One region of the Streptococcus sp. Marseille-Q5619 genome, then DNA from elsewhere that is predicted to be linked to it. Evidence: predicted binding sites of a transcription regulator. Region 1 holds the regulator's gene; each other region holds the start of a gene.
The links. The regulator NrdR, encoded in region 1, represses ribonucleotide reductase genes. The targets are predictions, from matches to a motif close to ACACNATATATNGTGT.
Positions count from the first base shown of each region.

Region 2: the regulator NrdR is predicted to act here: its motif matches at 1,659-1,674, upstream of nrdD (anaerobic ribonucleoside-triphosphate reductase).
Region 3: the regulator NrdR is predicted to act here: its motif matches at 1,771-1,786, upstream of nrdH (glutaredoxin-like protein NrdH).

Region 1 is NZ_CAMPPO010000004.1:245,522-249,873, reverse strand. Features, by position in the region: gene OC530_RS06645 (ABC transporter ATP-binding protein) at 1-196, opposite strand, end outside; gene OC530_RS06640 (hypothetical protein) at 335-1,102, opposite strand; gene OC530_RS06635 (ABC transporter ATP-binding protein) at 1,119-1,814, opposite strand; gene OC530_RS06630 (GntR family transcriptional regulator) at 1,819-2,184, opposite strand; gene nrdR (transcriptional regulator NrdR) at 2,325-2,798, shown strand; gene OC530_RS06620 (replication initiation and membrane attachment family protein) at 2,799-3,968, shown strand; gene dnaI (primosomal protein DnaI) at 3,969-4,352, shown strand, end outside.
Region 2 is NZ_CAMPPO010000002.1:658,655-663,006, reverse strand. Features, by position in the region: gene OC530_RS04275 (damage-inducible protein CinA) at 81-1,619, shown strand; gene nrdD (anaerobic ribonucleoside-triphosphate reductase) at 1,734-3,941, shown strand; gene OC530_RS04265 (hypothetical protein) at 3,953-4,093, shown strand; gene OC530_RS04260 (GNAT family N-acetyltransferase) at 4,137-4,352, shown strand, end outside.
Region 3 is NZ_CAMPPO010000001.1:86,774-91,125, reverse strand. Features, by position in the region: gene ptsP (phosphoenolpyruvate--protein phosphotransferase) at 1-1,277, opposite strand, end outside; gene OC530_RS00435 (phosphocarrier protein HPr) at 1,283-1,546, opposite strand; gene nrdH (glutaredoxin-like protein NrdH) at 1,897-2,115, shown strand; gene nrdE (class 1b ribonucleoside-diphosphate reductase subunit alpha) at 2,196-4,352, shown strand, end outside.

The DNA of each region.
Region 1 (4,352 bases):
CTAAACCCAGTAAGAGGATGAGATTACCAAGGATTCCTAAAATCAAAACTTTCCAAAGAAGGCCTAGTTCTTGATTGGTAAAACTAGCAACAATATTTTGAACAAGGGCTGGTGTGATAATTGCTTCCAGCCAAGTAATGGCAATAGAAAAGAAGTAAAGTAAGAGGTGTTTCTTAGTAACAAATCTTCTCAGCATAAAGACTTAACCTCCTTATCAATATACATGTAATCAGTTTTAAAGTCATTATACTCCTTTTTGTTAAATACTTCATATAAAAATGTAAGTCCTGAGAACGAAAAAAGTCTAGCGAGTTATTGTCGCTAGACTTTAAAACTATTGCAAATTAACCTTGTTTCTCAAGATATAGTAGGTTCCGAGGTAAAAGATAGCTATGAAAATGAGTTCTTCAACAATACTTATACTTGCTCCCATATAGAAATGGTCATTGAGTCCTACAAGTGAATTGACATAGAAATTAGAACTAAGATTGAAGGAAAGTTCAATAAATCCAATGACGATTTGGATACCAATGTAGGCTGCAACAGCGAGTGCTGTACGGTATTCATTGAAAAGCTGTCCAATGGAAATAGCCAAGTAGATGCAGAGTATACTGGAAATGGTATTTAGTAGGAAGGATATACCTGTAAGAAAGATCTGAGGGAGATGTGTTTCTACAAATGTAATCACATAAGAAAGAGGGATCCATTCTGAAGCCGTTATGGTCACAATAATAACAGCACTTAGAGCTAGGACAGCAGTGCTAATCAACGACCAGATAAAGGCACCGATTAGTTTGGTTGTGATGATATGGTGTTCAGAAACTGGCAAGGTCAAAGTCAGATAGCCTTGTCGGTCATAGACACTGCCTTTAAAGCGTTTAATGATTAAGAAAAGAGTTGAAATCCCAAGTGTAATCATCAAGCCACCAAAGACGAGGGCTAGAAAAAGTAGCATAGTAGGTTGACTTTCTTTGACAGGCAGATTGTTATAGGTCTGTGCTTGTATCCCGATAAGGGCAGAAAGGACTAGCACGGCTGCGTAGAGGGCTAAATACCACTTGTTAACATTTTTAAATTCGTAGCGAACTAAATTCCAAAACATAAATAATCTCCTTTGCTTAGGCCTTAAATTCCTGACGGAAGAGTTGGTCAATGGATTCACCCGACTCATAGCGAATATCGTCTACATTGCCTTGACGAACGACTTTTCCGTCTTTGAGGAAGACAATTTCATCCAAGATTGGCTCGATATCTGAAATCAAGTGGGTAGAAATCAAAACGGTAGAAGTTGGTGAGTAGTTGTTGATGATGGTATTGAGGATATAATCACGGGCTGCTGGGTCCACCCCACCAATGGGTTCGTCCAGAACATAGAGGCGAGCATCACGGCTCATAACCAAAATCAGTTGTACCTTTTCCTTGTTTCCTTTTGATAGTTTCTTGAGACGACTATTTTCATCAATGCCTAGGTCTGCAAGCAGATGATGGGCGCGTTCAAGATTAAAATCTTTATAGAAGGTCTTGAAGTAGGTTAGGGCTTCTTTGACCTTCATTTGCTCATTGAGATAGGTTGTATCTGGCAAATAAGCTACGATGGCCTTGGTTGCTGGACTTGGGTCCATGTCGTTGATAAGGACGCGTCCTTGATCTGGTTGCAAGAGGGCATTGATTAGTTTAATCAGGGTTGTTTTTCCTGAGCCGTTTGGGCCAAGGAGACCAACAATTTTTCCAGCTGGGATCTCAAGGGAAACATTTTCAAGGGCTGGTGTTGCTCCATAAGATTTGGATACATTTTCAAATGCTAATAATGACATAGGCTTAAACTCCTTTAATATAATCGCCGACTACGCCTGGTAGTTCTTCTTTTTCATAGCCAAAATGGGTCATGGAGGAAACGAAGTGTTCCAATTCTTCTTCCGATAATTGTTTGCGCGATTGGGCGATTAGCTCCTTATCCTCAGTTACGAATCGTCCAGTTGTGCGCTTGCTGTAGACAAATCCTTCTCGTTCGAGGTCTGACAAGGCTCTTTGGATGGTGTTTGGATTGACCCCTGCCTCGCTAGCTAGCTCTCTCACGGTCGGAAGTTGTTGATTGGGTTCCAGTGTATGGGAAACAATCTGAAGCTTGATTTTCTCCATAATCTGTAAATAGATGGGTTTTTTGTTGTCAAATGTCCAGGACATCTTGGTCTCCTTTCTTTTTATCTATTTGTCTTAATTAAATAATACAACAAAACAAAAAACTTGTCAAGCAAAAAGAAGAATTGTTTTGGGAATCGTTTAAAAAATGGTATAATGAAAAGAAAACGATAAGGAGGGAAAGGATGCGTTGTCCAAAATGTGGGGCTACCAAGTCAAGTGTTATCGATAGTCGCCAAGCAGAAGAAGGGAACACTATTCGTAGAAGACGTGAGTGCGATGAATGCCAGCACCGTTTTACAACCTACGAACGAGTAGAAGAAAGAACCTTAGTGGTTGTTAAAAAAGATGGCACACGGGAACAATTCTCCAGAGATAAAATCTTTAATGGGATTATCCGCTCAGCCCAGAAACGTCCTGTGTCAAGTGATGAAATCAACATGGTAGTCAATCGTATCGAACAGAAACTCCGTGGTCGAAATGAAAACGAAATTCAAAGTGAGGACATTGGTTCACTCGTCATGGAGGAGTTGGCTGAATTGGATGAGATTACCTATGTACGTTTTGCCAGTGTCTATCGTAGTTTTAAGGATGTCAGTGAGTTAGAGAGCTTACTCCAACAAATCACCCAGTCCTCTAAAAAGAAAAAGGAAAGATAAATGAAGCCAATTGACCGTTTTTCTTATCTAAAGAATAATCGGGTGTCGCAAGATACCTCATCTCTGGTACAGTGCTACCTCCCGATTATCGGTCAGGAGGCACTGAGCCTTTATCTTTATACAATCAGTTTTTGGGATAATGGCAGAAAGGAATACCTCTTTTCAAGTATTCTCAACCATCTCAATTTTGGAATGGATAGATTGATAAAAGCCCTGAAAATCCTATCTGCTTTCAATCTCTTGACCCTCTATCAAAAGGGGGAAGTTTATCAGCTAGCCCTCCATGCTCCTCTTTCGAGTCAGGATTTTTTGGAACACCCTGTTTATCGTAGACTCTTGGAAAAAAAGATTGGCGATGCAGCTGTGGAGGATTTGAAAGTTGAGAGTGCTGAGGGAGAAGAAATACCTATCTCGCTCAATCAAGTCTTTCCAGATTTGGAAGAACTGGGAAGTCAAGAAGACCTTAGTCTCAAGAAGAAAGTGGCCAACGATTTTGACTTGGACCATTTTCGTCAGCTTATGGCTAGAGATGGCCTTCGCTTTGCGGATGAGCAGTCCGATGTCTTAAACCTCTTTGCCATTGCCGAGGAGAAGAAATGGACTTGGTTTGAGACCTATCAATTGGCTAAGTCAACAGCTGTTTCCCAGGTCATTTCAACCAAACGCATGCGGGAAAAAATCGCTCAAAAACCGATTTCTTCTGATTTTAGTCCTAAGGAAGCAACCATTATCAAGGAAGCAAAAAGTAAAACTGCCCTGCAGTTCTTGGCAGAAATCAAGCAAACACGTAAGGGAACCATTACCCAAACAGAAAGAGAACTCTTGCAACAGATGGCTGGCTTGGGCTTGCTGGACGAAGTCATCAATATCATTCTCTTATTGACCTTTAATAAGGTGGATTCAGCAAACATCAATGAGAAATATGCCATGAAAGTGGCCAATGACTATGCCTATCAAAAGATACATTCGGCAGAAGAGGCAGTCTTGCGCATCCGTGAGAGAGGGCAGAAGAATCAGGCTCAAAAGGCTAGTAAACCGAGTCCTACCAAGTCCAATGTACCCAAGTGGAGCAATCCAGATTATAAGAATGAAACCAGCGAGGAAACTCGTCTGGAACTAGAACGTAAGAAACAAGAACTATTAGCTCGATTAGAAAAAGGAGGAGATTAGATGGAAAGTGTCGGAGACGTACTCAAACGTCAACCTAGCCGTTTTCATTATCAAGATTTGGTTCAGAAAATCATGAAGGACCCTGATGTTGCGGCCTTTATCCAGCAAGAATCCTTGACTCCAGAGGAATTGAAACGCAGTATCTCCAAGTTTAATCAGTACATCACCGAGCGTGATAAGTTTCTTCGTGGTGATACGGATTATATTGCCAAAGGCTACAAGCCTATACTAGTCATGAATCATGGCTATGCGGACGTTTCTTATGAAGAAACTCCTGAACTAATTGCGGCGGAAAAAGAAGCGGCTATTAAGAACCGTCTCAAGTTAATCAATCTGCCAGCCAGTCTCAGGAAAGCTAGTTTGGCTCAAGTAGACTTGGATGAT
Region 2 (4,352 bases), on a different contig from region 1:
CACTCAAACAGCCATCGCAAGCTGACAATCCTAGGACTTTTTGATATACTAAGACAGATAAATTGAATAGGAGAAACGATATGAGTGTGTATGGTAGAGTAGAAGAAGTTCATCAGGAGAATCGTGAACCTCTAGAATACCAAATCGAACAAGAATCGCATCATCGTGAATCAAGTCGTCTTCCTTTGGTAAAAATTTTACTATGGAGTACGCTTGTAACAGGGATAACTCTAGGAGTACCGCTATTACTCGATTTAATGAGTGCACAGGAAGTGCAGGATTTTTATGCAGGTTGGGCGCTTCATCAGGCAGGGAAAATTTACAGCGACTATTATGGAAGTCAAGGTTTGCTTTATTATTTGCTGACTTACGTGACTCAGGGCGGATTTTTCTTTGCCATCTTTGAGTGGTTAGCCTTGGTAGCAGGAGGATTTTTCCTCTTTAGATCAGCGGATACCTTGACAGAGCAAGGAGAGCAAGCTGGACAAGTGGTGACTATTTTTTACATGCTAGTTACAGGTCTTGCTTTTGGTGGAGGCTATGCGACTCTTTTAGCGCTTCCTTTCTTATTCGCGGCCTTTAGTTTAGTTGCGGCTTATCTAAGCAATCCAAGCCATGATAAGGGATTTATACGGATTGGGCTGGCTTTGGCGGGAGGATTTTTCTTTGCCCCCTTGTCATCGCTCCTGTTTATTGCTGTAGTGAGTTTAGGCTTGTTGGTCTTTAACCTTGGGCATAGACGCTTTGCACATGGATTTTATCAGTTTCTTGCAGTGACTTTAGGTTTTTCACTGGTCTTTTATCCAACTGCCTACTATAGTGTTGCAACAGGAAGTTTTGGGGATGCTATTAGTGGAATTTTGTATCCAATTCATTCCATTCGTTTGGTTTCTGTTTCGGCATTGTTAGAAAATGTTTTGTTTTATGGCTTGTTGTCCCTTGGTTTGGGATTTGTGGTTTGTATCTTTTTAGGTCTCTTTCAATCCAAACCCTCTAAACTATACGTCATTTCGGTTCCTGCAAGTCTTGTGACAATTTTAGGTTTGATTTTGCTTTTCTTTTCACAAGAGCCTCTGCACGCTTCTTATTTGATGGTCGTCTTCCCTGTTTTCCTACTTTTATTGGTAACCAATATTAAGAGTCAACAGAGGGGGCGTAGTGTTAGACGAAGACGAAGAGAAACGCCAGTTAGTCTATGGAGTCGTTTTTTCAAAGGAAATCTATATCTGCCAGTTTTAGGGCTTGTCTATCTTTTGTCTGTTCCTTTTTTGATGAAGTTTGTCCTTTATCCGGTACCTTATCAAGAACGTGATCGTCTTGCTGATTTAGTAAAAGAGGAGACAAGTACGGAAGATGCTATCTATGCATGGGATGATACTGCGACTCTTTATCGTAAGAGTGAGCGCTTGTCGCCATCGGCTATTTTGTCCCCGATGCACTATACAGCAACTGAGGAAAACCGGAATAAGCTACTTAATGACTTGAAAGAAAAACAACCCAAGGTGATTGTGGTAAATGACAAGGTGCCAGTCTGGTCTGAAGTAGAAACAATCTTGAAAGAAAATTACCAACAAGTAAAGACGGATTACTCAGAGTTTAAAGTCTATAAAATCAAATAACCAAATCAATATCTTGTGTTAAAAATTTTAGGATTTTTAACACAAGATATTGATTTTTCTTTTTAGAGTGGTATAATACTTTTTAGAAAGAACATTTTAGAAAAGAGCATGCATATGATTGCACTAGAAGAAAAAATTACAATTTTGCCAACTCTCTTCGTCGAGAAACGAGATGGGAGACGTGTTGTATTTGATGTGGACAAGATTGACAAGGCTCTCCACAAGGCAGCAGACAAGGTTATGGATGTGACACCCTTGGTCGAAAAACGCCTCAATGCTCTGACCGAGCGAATTGTCACAGAAATTCATAGTCGCTTTCCACAGGGGGTTAAGATTTACGAAATTCAAAATATTGTAGAACATGAACTCCTCGAAGCCAAAGAATATGCGCTAGCTGAGGAGTATATTACTTATCGGACACAAAGGGATTTTGAGCGCTCAAAAGCGACAGATATTAACTTTAGTATCCATAAACTTCTTAACAAAGATCAGGCAGTTGTCAATGAAAATGCTAATAAAGACAGCGATGTCTTCAACACCCAGCGTGATTTGACAGCAGGAATTGTTGGGAAATCAATCGGACTGCAAATGCTTCCTAAGCACGTAGCCAATGCCCACCAAAAGGGAGATATCCACTATCACGATTTGGACTACAGCCCCTATACCCCTATGACCAACTGCTGTTTGATTGACTTTAAAGGTATGTTGGAAAATGGTTTTAAGATTGGAAATGCGGAGGTAGAGAGCCCCAAGTCTATTCAGACTGCGACAGCACAGATTTCGCAAATCATCGCCAACGTTGCTTCTAGCCAGTACGGTGGCTGTTCAGCTGACCGTATCGATGAAGTTTTGGCTCCTTACGCAGAGAAGAATTACCAAAAACACCTCAAAGATGCAGAAGAGTGGGTCTTGCCTGAAAAACGGGAAGATTATGCCTGGAAGAAAACGCAAAAAGACATCTATGATGCCATGCAATCCCTTGAGTATGAAATCAATACTCTCTTCACTTCAAATGGTCAAACACCTTTTACTTCGCTAGGTTTTGGTCTAGGAACCAATCGTTTTGAGCGTGAAATTCAAAAAGCTATCTTGAACATCCGAATCAAGGGCCTTGGTTCAGAACATCGAACGGCTATCTTCCCTAAACTGATTTTTACGCTGAAAAGAGGCCTTAACTTGGAAGAAGGGACTCCCAACTACGATATTAAGCAGTTGGCTCTTGAGTGTGCAACCAAGCGGATGTATCCGGATGTTTTGTCATATGATAAGATTGTTGACTTGACAGGTTCCTTCAAGGTACCTATGGGCTGTCGTTCTTTCCTCCAAGGATGGAAAGACGAAAATGGTGTAGAAGTCAATTCAGGTCGCATGAATCTGGGTGTTGTGACGGTTAACCTGCCTCGTATTGCCCTTGAGTCTGAGGGCGACATGAATAAGTTCTGGGAAATCTTCAACGAGCGAATGAATATTGCGGAAGATGCTCTTGTTTACCGTGTCGAACGTACTAAAGAAGCGACGCCAGCCAATGCTCCTATCCTTTATCAATACGGTGCTTTTGGCCATCGTCTAGGTAAAGAAGAAAGTGTTGACCAGCTCTTTAAGAATCGTCGGGCAACCGTTTCGCTGGGTTACATCGGTTTGTACGAAGTGGCGACCGTTTTCTTTGGTAACAGCTGGGAACACAATCCAGAAGCCAAGGAGTTCACGCTGGATATCATTCGTGATATGAAACGCCGTGTAGAAGAGTGGTCTGACCAATATGGCTACCATTTCTCTATCTACTCAACACCGTCCGAAAGCTTGACAGACCGTTTCTGTCGACTAGATACAGACAAGTTTGGCTCTATTCCTGATATTACAGACAAGGAATACTACACCAATTCTTTCCACTACGATGTTCGTAAAAATCCAACCCCGTTTGAAAAATTAGACTTTGAGAAAGTCTATCCAGAAGCAGGTGCGTCAGGTGGTTTCATCCATTATTGTGAGTATCCAGTTCTTCAGCAAAATCCTAAAGCATTGGAAGCTGTCTGGGATTATGCTTATGACCGTGTAGGCTATCTAGGCACCAATACTCCGATTGACCGTTGCTACAAGTGTGACTTTGAAGGGGATTTTGAACCAACTGAGAGAGGATTTGCTTGTCCAAACTGTGGAAATAGCGACCCTAAAACAGTAGACGTTGTTAAACGGACTTGTGGCTATTTAGGCAATCCTCAAGCGAGACCAATGGTTAATGGACGTCACAAGGAAATCGCTGCGCGTGTCAAACACATGAATGGCTCAACGATTAAAATGGCTGGTCATCAAGTAACAAATTAGAAAGAAATGAAATGGGAAAATATCAATTAGACGATAAGGGGCGTGCACAAGTGACCCGTTATCACGAGAAACACTCTAAAGGTGGAGCTGGTAAAAAAGAACGTTTGCTCAACCTCAGAGAACAATTTTTAAACAAGAATAAGAAAAAATAAAAGTGAGAGTCAACTCTCGCTTTTCTCTTAGTGGGAGGTAAGGATGGAATTACGCAGACCGACAATAGTAGATGGAGAAGCTGTTTTAGATATGATGGCAGAGTTTGAAAAGAGCCAATCAGCCCATGATGGAGGATTTTGGGATACAGAGAACTTTGTGTATGAAGAGTGGTTGGAAAGTAATCAGAATCAAGAAATGGGGATTGACCTGCCTGAAGGATGGGTCCCAGCAATTCAGTTAGTAGCTTTTTCCGAGAAA
Region 3 (4,352 bases), on a different contig from region 1:
TCCGCAACTGCAACACCTTCAGCAAGAAGGTTTGCTTTTTCTTCTTCATAAACTGCTTTAGCTGCACGGAATTCTTTCAAGAGGGCAACCATTGGGAACATGATACGCAATTGACCATGAACAGAAGCACGAAGAAGGGCACGGATTTGTGTACGGAACATTGCATCTCCAGTTTCAGAAATAGAGATACGAAGGGCACGGAATCCAAGGAATGGGTTCATTTCATGTGGCATATCGAAGTAAGGAAGTTCCTTATCTCCACCGATATCCATTGTACGAACAACTACTGGTTTACCATTCATTCCCTCAAGTACAGCCTTGTATGCTTCATACTGCTCATCTTCAGTTGGGAAGTCTTGAGAATCCATGTACAAGAACTCTGTACGGTAAAGTCCAACCGCTTCTGCACCGTTGTTGTTAACACCTTCCACGTCTTTTGGAGTACCGATGTTAGCAGCCAACTCGAAGTGTTTACCGTCAGCAGTCACTGTTTGAGCATCTTTCAAAAGGGCCCATTCAGCTTTTTGTTTAGCATAAGCTTCACCAGCTGCTTTAAATTCTGCCGCTTGTTCATCTGTTGGGTTGATAATCACTTCACCAGTAATTCCGTTAACGGCAAGGATATCACCGTCTTTCACCACTTCAGTGATGTTATTTGTTCCCAATACAGCTGCAATTTCAAGTGTACGTGCCATGATAGCTGAGTGGCTTGTACGTCCACCGATATTTGTTACAAAAGCTTTTACAAAGTTTTTGTCCAATTGAGCTGTATCAGATGGTGTCAAGTCATGCGCAATCACGATTACTTCTTCATTGATAGAAGCTGGGTTTGGCAATTTCTTACCAAGAAGATTTGCCAATACACGTTTTGTCACGTCGCGGATATCCGCTGCACGTTCTTGCATATATGGGTTGTCTTCCATACCTTCAAAGATAGTGATGAACATGTCAGTCACTTCTTTAAGACCTGCTTCTGCATTGACTTTCTTAGCACGAATTGTTTCTTTAATCTGACCAATCAATTCTGGGTCAGAAAGAACCATCAAATGAGCGTCAAAAACTTGAGCCGCTTCTTCACCAAGCGTACCTACAGCTTTCTCGCGGATAAGAGAAAGCTCGTTTTGAGAAGCTTCAAGAGCAACATCCAAACGAGCCTCTTCTGCGTTTGTATCTTCGACTGAAATAGTCTCGAATGACAAATCCGGTTGAACGAGTAGATATGCTTTTGCAACTGCAACACCGTCAGATGCTGCGATTCCTTTAAGCATTTCTGTCATTTCCCTTATGCCAATCCTTCTTTTTCCATTGTTTCTGAGATTGCAGCGATAGCGTCATCTGCATCTGCACCTTCAGCTGAGATAGTTACGTCAGCACCTTGGCCAACACCAAGACTCATAACACCCATAATTGATTTAAGGTTAACTGATTTACCTTTGTATTCAAGAGTGATATCTGAAGCAAATTTGCTAGCAGTTTGCACCAACAATGTTGCTGGACGTGCGTGAATACCTGTTTCTGCCACTACGTGGAAATCTTTAGAAGCCATAGTTTGACTCTCCTTTTGTTCTTTCTTTTTTTGAGTTATATGTGATAACCCTTACAGTTTGGTATTATACCATCTTCTAGGATTTTTTTCAAGCATTTTCTGGATTTTCCTTCAATTTCCTTTCAGATAACTTGCTGAAAATCTTCTATCCTAGATAACAAAACACAGGATATAGTTTCTTTAAAAACGATTTATAGGATAATCATTGCTGTTTTATAAAGTAAACACTACATATTGTGTTTTGTGAGCTTGACTAGAAAAACAGACCACTATATTTAGTTCAAATCATTGACAAAATTTTATTTTCTGATATACTAGGATAGTATTAAATTTTGAAGAGGAGTTACACAATGGTAACCGTTTATTCTAAAAACAACTGTGTCCAATGTAAGATGACCAAACGTTTCTTGGACAGTAATAATGTCTCTTATCGTGAAATCAATCTTGATGAGCAACCTGAGTACATCGCTCAAGTTAAAGAGCTCGGTTTTAGCGCAGCTCCTGTTATCCAAACACCAACTGAAGTCTTTTCAGGTTTCCAACCAGGAAAACTGAAACAATTAGCATAATCTTAGTACATCATCCAGAAGAAACTGCTTTTAGGGCTAACTTAGAAGCCTTTCTTTTGTAATTAGATAAGGGAAATTTTATGGGATTAAAACATCTTGAAGACGTGACTTACTTCCGTCTCAATAACGAAATTAACCGTCCTGTTAATGGACAAATCATGCTTCATAAAGATAAGGAAGCCTTGGATGCCTTCTTTAAAGAAAATGTCGTTCCAAACACTATGGTTTTTGATTCAATTACTGATAAAATCAACTACCTCATTGAACACAACTACATCGAAACAGCCTTTATCAAGAAATACCGTCCAGAGTTCTTGGAAGAATTGGCTCAATTTATCAAAGACCAAAACTTCCAATTCAAGTCTTTCATGGCTGCTTATAAATTTTACAATCAATATGCCTTAAAGACTAATGACGGTGAATACTATCTTGAAAGTATGGAAGACCGTGTCTTCTTTAACGCCCTTTATTTCGCTGATGGGAATGAAGCTGTTGCAATCGATATTGCCAATGAAATCATCCACCAACGCTACCAACCTGCTACTCCTTCCTTCTTGAATGCTGGACGTGCTCGTCGTGGGGAGTTGGTATCTTGTTTCTTAATCCAAGTGACGGATGACATGAACTCTATCGGACGTTCTATCAACTCTGCCCTTCAACTTTCACGTATTGGTGGTGGTGTGGGAATTACCCTCAGCAACCTTCGTGAAGCTGGTGCACCTATCAAGGGTTATGAAGGAGCAGCTTCTGGTGTCGTACCAGTTATGAAACTCTTCGAAGATAGCTTCTCTTACTCAAACCAATTGGGGCAACGTCAAGGTGCTGGGGTTGTCTACCTCAACGTCTTTCACCCAGATATCATCGCCTTCCTTTCAACTAAGAAAGAAAATGCCGATGAAAAAGTTCGTGTCAAAACCCTATCACTTGGTGTTGTAGTACCAGATAAATTCTACGAATTGGCGCGTAAAAATGAAGAAATGTACCTCTTCAGCCCTTACTCTGTAGAAAAAGAATACAATGTCCCATTCAACTACATCGACATTACTGAAAAATACGATGAATTGGTCGCAAATCCAAATATTCGCAAGACAAAAATCAAGGCGCGTGATTTAGAAACTGAAATCTCTAAATTGCAACAGGAGTCTGGTTATCCTTATGTAGTCAATATTGATACGGCTAACCGTGCAAATCCTGTTGATGGAAAGATTATCATGAGTAACTTGTGTTCTGAGATTCTTCAAGTCCAAGAACCAAGTCTTATCAACGATGCTCAAGAATTCCTTCAAATGGGAACAGATGTTTCATGTAACCTTGGTTCAACCAACGTGGTCAACATGATGACCTCACCTGACTTTGGTCGTTCTATCCGTGCTATGGTTCGTTCCCTTACTTTCGTTACAGATAGTTCACACATCGTGGCTGTACCTACGATTGACTATGGAAATAGCCAAGCTCATACTTTTGGTCTTGGTGCTATGGGACTTCACAGCTACCTTGCCCAACAATTGATTGAATATGGATCGCCTGAGTCTATTGAGTTTACAAGCATCTACTTTATGCTTATGAACTACTGGACCTTGGTTGAGTCAAACAATATCGCGCGTGAACGTGGTATTACCTTCCATAACTTTGAAAAATCAGACTATGCTAAGGGAAGCTACTTTGATAAGTATATAACTGGCGAGTTTGTTCCAAAATCAGACCGTGTTAAAGAACTCTTCAAAGATGTCTTTATTCCAAGTGCTGCTGACTGGGCTGAACTTCGCGACAAGGTTCAAGCAGATGGTCTTTACCACCAAAACCGCCTTGCTGTAGCGCCAAATGGTTCTATCAGCTATATCAACGACGTTTCTGCTTCTATCCACCCGATTACGCAACGTATCGAAGAACGCCAAGAGAAGAAAATTGGTAAAATCTACTACCCTGCTGCTGGCTTGTCTACAGAAACCATTCCTTACTACACTTCTGCCTACGATATGGATATGCGTAAAGTCATCGATGTTTACGCTGCTGCGACTGAACACGTGGATCAAGGACTTTCACTCACCCTCTTCATGCGTAGTGACATTCCAAAAGGCCTTTACGAATGGAAGAGGGAAAATAAACAAACGACACGTGACTTGTCCATCCTTCGTAACTATGCCTTTAACAAGGGAATCAAGTCTATCTACTACGTCCGTACCTTTACAGATGACGGTGGAGAAGTCGGTGCTAACCAATGTGAAAGCTGTGTAATT